Regions from separate parts of the Lelliottia sp. GFLA7 genome, predicted to be linked through region 2. Evidence: predicted binding sites of a transcription regulator. Region 2 holds the regulator's gene; the other holds the start of a gene.
The links. Region 2 encodes CRP, which controls carbon source genes, mostly activating them, when cyclic AMP is high. Its sites were predicted from a motif close to ATGTGANNNNNNTCACAT; they were not measured.
Positions count from the first base shown of each region.

Region 1 (2,405 bases), on a different contig from region 2:
TTTATCGGTGATAATCGGCGGGGAAGTCGGTTCGTACAGACCCGGCGTGGTATCCGGCATATTGGTCTGCAGATTCAGAATGCCTTTGTTGCCAAAGGTTTCGCACAGTTTGCCGGTTTCGGCGTTAATGGCGAACAGTCGACCATCGTTGACCGGCAGCATGATGCGACGCGGGCAATCAGCCACCACTTCCGGGCTGGCATTATCCGCACGGGCTTCGTGATAGGACACGCCACGGCAGGTAATGTGCTGGAACGACGGATTAGAATTCAACTGCGGGTCGAAGTGCCATTTCTCTTTACCGGTCGCCGCATCAAGCGCAAACAGACGCTGGTGCGCGGTACACAGATAAAGCATGTTGCCCACTTTGATTGGCGTCACTTCGTTGGTCAGCTCGCCCGGATCGTTTGGCTGCTTCAGGTCGCCGGTGCGGAACACCCAGGCTTCCTTCAGGTTTTTAACGTTATCGGCGTTGATTTGCTTCAGTGGAGAATAACGTTGGCCTTCCTGGTTGCGACCATAAGCCGGCCAGTCACCGTCTGCAACGTCAGAGATCGCCGCAGCGGGTGTGGAATCTGCGCTCAGCGTGCCTTTCACTTCCTGCGGATCGTTAAATCCAGCCCAGGTTAGCATGCCGCCGGTAATCAGCAGGGAAACCACCAGCGCCGCAACTGCACCGCTGGAAGGAACCCTCAGGCGACGCCAGACGAACGGCAGGATCAGCCAGATCCCAAAGAAGACCAGGATGTCGCTGCGCGGTGTCAGCGCCCAGAAGTCGAAGCCAACTTCCCAGACACCCCAAAACATTGTGACAAGAAGCAGTGCAGCGTAGAGCCACAGTGCGGATCGTTTACCTTTTAAGAGCAGAACGGTTACGCCAACCATAACCAGACCCGCAATCGGGTAATACCAGGAGCCGCCTAATGCGACCAGCCAGACGCCACCGATCAACAGATAGAGTGCGCAAAACGCTGCGAACGCTGCTGTTAAAGTTACCAGTAGACGCGACTGTTGAGTTTTTGTTTCAGCCATAGAAAAGTACTCTTCAGTTTTGTTAAAATTTTGATAGCAATTAATTATAGGTATTAACAAGTGTGATCGGAATCACAAATTGAGCTTTTAACAACTCATGCGCCAGGCCAATCCATTTGCTGGTATACTTCGGGGCTTGTGAATCAATGCCGGACGCCAGAGCATCCTCATTGATCGATTGGTTTTAAAATCATACGGTTAGTAAAATGAAACATACTGTTGAAGTGATGATCCCGGAAGCGGAGATCAAAGCGCGTATCGCTGAATTGGGTCGTCAAATCACCGAGCGTTATCAGGACAGCGGCAGCGAAATGGTGCTGGTGGGTCTGCTGCGCGGCTCCTTCATGTTCATGGCAGACCTGTGCCGCGAAGTGCAGGTATCCCACGAAGTCGATTTTATGACCGCCTCCAGCTACGGCAGCGGCATGTCGACCACGCGTGATGTGAAAATCCTGAAAGACCTGGATGAAGATATTCGTGGCAAAGATGTGTTAATCGTTGAGGACATTATCGACTCCGGTAACACCCTGTCTAAAGTGCGCGAAATCCTGAGCCTGCGTGGGCCAAAATCGCTGGCGATTTGCACCCTGCTGGATAAACCCTCGCGTCGTGAAGTTGACGTTCTGGTTGAATTTATCGGCTTTTCGATTCCGGATGAGTTCGTGGTAGGTTACGGCATCGATTATGCGCAGCGTTATCGCCATCTGCCGTATGTCGGCAAAGTTGTGTTACTGGACGAGTAGACGAAGAAAGGTAAAAGCCGGGTCAAGCCCGGTTTTTGCACGCTTACTTATGATTGACGTGTTTTTTTGTCAGGTTAGACACGCCCTGACGATAGCGCTGTTCAAGCGTTTCGCGGTTAGTCGCGGTCACTTCCAGATTGCGCAGCAACCCGTCATGAATACCGTATGCCCAGCCATGAACTGACACCTTCTGCCCGCGTTTCCACGCTGAACGCATGATGGTCGAGTGCCCCAGGTTGTACACTTGTTCCATCACGTTAAGTTCACACAGCGTATCCAGACGCCGTTCCTGCGGCATTTCGCCCAGCAGTGAACTATGTTTGAACCAGATATCGCGAATGTGCAGCAGCCAGTTATCGATTAAACCCAGTTCCGGATTTTCGATTGCGGCCTGTACGCCACCGCAGCCGTAATGGCCGCAAATAATAATGTGTTCAACTTCCAGAACGTCCACCGCGTACTGAACAACGGACAGGCAGTTGAGATCGGTGTGAATCACCAGGTTTGCAACGTTACGGTGAACGAACAGTTCGCCGGGTTCAAGACCTGTCAGGCGTTCTGCCGGGACGCGGCTGTCGGAACATCCAATCCATAGAAAGCGCGGGTTCTGCGCTTGCGCCAGTTTTTCGA
Region 1 is NZ_JBWLAQ010000003.1:515,257-517,661, forward strand. It holds gene AC07RN_RS12700 (glucose/quinate/shikimate family membrane-bound PQQ-dependent dehydrogenase) at 1-1,032, opposite strand, end outside; gene hpt (hypoxanthine phosphoribosyltransferase) at 1,239-1,775, shown strand; gene can (carbonate dehydratase) at 1,819-2,405, opposite strand, start outside.
Region 1: a site for CRP is predicted at 1,093-1,110, ahead of hpt (hypoxanthine phosphoribosyltransferase). Genes of this name have one in related genera too.

Region 2 (2,405 bases):
ACGCTAATGCGCGCCGCATTTCTCAGGGCAGAGGATTTAAAAGACAGATAGCTTTTCAGCGCTGGCAGTAGCGGCAGCCGTTTCTGCTTATCCGCCATCAGGTCACGGGAATAGAGCGGACGTTGGGTGCGCAGCACGCGTGCGATGCGGCTGAAATGCCATGCGCAGAACTGCCCGACCGGGTTATCCGGATGCTGACGGGCGATTTTCTCCAGCGCGCCTAATGGCTTATCCATGGTAAAGCGCGTGGGATAGCGGTGATAAAGAATATCGTCAGCCAGCACGCGCAGACGCGCCGCGACCGTCTGGGCATTCCAGCGGATCACCGCTTCGGCATGGCTACGCTCCACCAGTTTTTGCACTTCCTGCGGATGATGCAGGCTGACGGAGATATGTTCCTGGAGATCCAGCCCTACCTGAAACGTGCGCAGCAGCCGTTTGTATTCATGATTTTTATTGGCCGCCAGCATGTGCAACTGTTGATAACACTGGCTGATTAAATCGACCACTTTTTGCTGACGCGTCAGCAGCGGCGGCAGCGCCTTTTCCGGGTCGGTATGCTGCGTCAGCAGGGTGTATTTTGCTTCGCAGTAATCAGCGAGCTGAACGTAGAGCAGGCTTAAGGATTCGCGCAAAGGCTGCTCGCGCCACATCCAAAACCAGAACCAGTTGAATAATCCGTACCATAGCGTGCCAAACGCGTAGATCAGCAGCGGTTCCCAGACGGGCATATTCCCGGCGAGGCTGAGGGTGAAAATCGAGGCAATTAGCGAAGCGGGGAGCAATCGGGCATGCAGAGAACTGATTTCCGCCGTCACGCCGAGCGTGAGTGCCAGCACGGTTAAAATCAGCGGCAAGGGGATATCGCGCGCCAGCAAAAGCTGTACTGCCAGGCTACATCCGGCAAACAGCGATCCGCCAATAATCAGGCGTTTGAAAAAGCGTTTATGCGGCGTATCGAGACCGGCAATGTTACAGCAGGCAGGGACGAGGGAAAAAAGCAGACCGTGTTGCAGGTGACCCAGAATCAAACCGACGGCCACGGGGAGACATAACACCAGCGTTTGCCGAAGTGCGTAGTTAACTTCCGGGTGATAGATCAGCCTGCGCCACATAGATGCCAGAGACAAAAACGGCGTGACACCTTGCGATGGCACGCCGTTCGACCGGAATTAACGCGTTCCGTAAACCACGATAGTTTTACCGTGGGCGGAGATCAGGTTCTGATCTTCCAGCATTTTCAGGATACGGCCAACGGTTTCACGGGAGCAACCGACGATCTGACCAATTTCCTGACGGGTAATTTTAATTTGCATGCCGTCAGGGTGAGTCATAGCGTCAGGCTGTTTCGCCAGGTTCAACAGCGTTTGCGCGATGCGGCCGGTCACATCCAGGAAGGCGAGGTTACCCACTTTCTCGGAGGTGATTTGCAGGCGGCGAGCCATCTGCGAAGACAGGCGCAACAGAATATCCGGGTTAACCTGAATCAACTGACGGAATTTTTTGTAGGAGATCTCAGCCACTTCACAGGCCGATTTTGCACGTACCCAGGCGCTACGTTCCTGGCCTTCTTCAAACAGGCCCAGTTCGCCGATGAAATCGCCCTGGTTCAGATAAGAAAGGATCATCTCTTTTCCTTCTTCATCTTTAATAAGCACTGCCACCGAGCCTTTGACGATGTAATACAACGTTTCCGCTTTTTCACCCTGGTGAATCAGCGTGCTCTTCGATGGGTACTTATGAATATGGCAATGAGACAAGAACCATTCGAGAGTCGGGTCTGTTTGCGGTTTGCCAAGCACCATGCGCTGTTATCCTCTGTTATAAGCTGTCACCAGAGTCATAAATCGCATCCTGACTCTGGGGTTGCAATCGAATTCTTCCCCGTACCTGGGAATTAGGCTGTCATAAATGTTTGCAGCCTGTAATGTTTGATGTCCTCTGCATACATGTGTAACGTCAATGTATTACTGTAGCATCCAGAGTGTTTTAGCATAGCTTTTGCCGCGTGTCTCCTGGTGTCTCGCTTCAGCATGACGCAGGTCGACTTCCGTTGCGAGAATTGTAACGCACGGGTAATCTGTCCGGAAAAATGCAACGTCGGAGTGAATAAAATGCAAGCGCGTGTGAAATGGGTTGAAGGTTTAACGTTCCTCGGCGAATCCGCTTCAGGACACCAGATTTTGATGGATGGCAACTCCGGCGATAAAGCGCCAAGTCCGATGGAAGTGGTGCTGATCGCGGCGGGTGGATGCAGTGCCATCGACGTGGTCTCGATTCTGCAAAAAGGGCGTCATGACGTCACCGATTGCGAAGTGAAGCTGACATCAGAGCGTCGCGAAGAAGCGCCGCGTCTGTTTACGCACATCAATCTGCACTTCATTGTGACCGGCAAAGCGCTGAAA
Region 2 is NZ_JBWLAQ010000008.1:58,985-61,389, forward strand. It holds gene AC07RN_RS17970 (YccS/YhfK family putative transporter) at 1-1,115, opposite strand, end outside; gene crp (cAMP-activated global transcriptional regulator CRP) at 1,173-1,805, opposite strand; gene AC07RN_RS17980 (OsmC family protein) at 2,115-2,405, shown strand, end outside.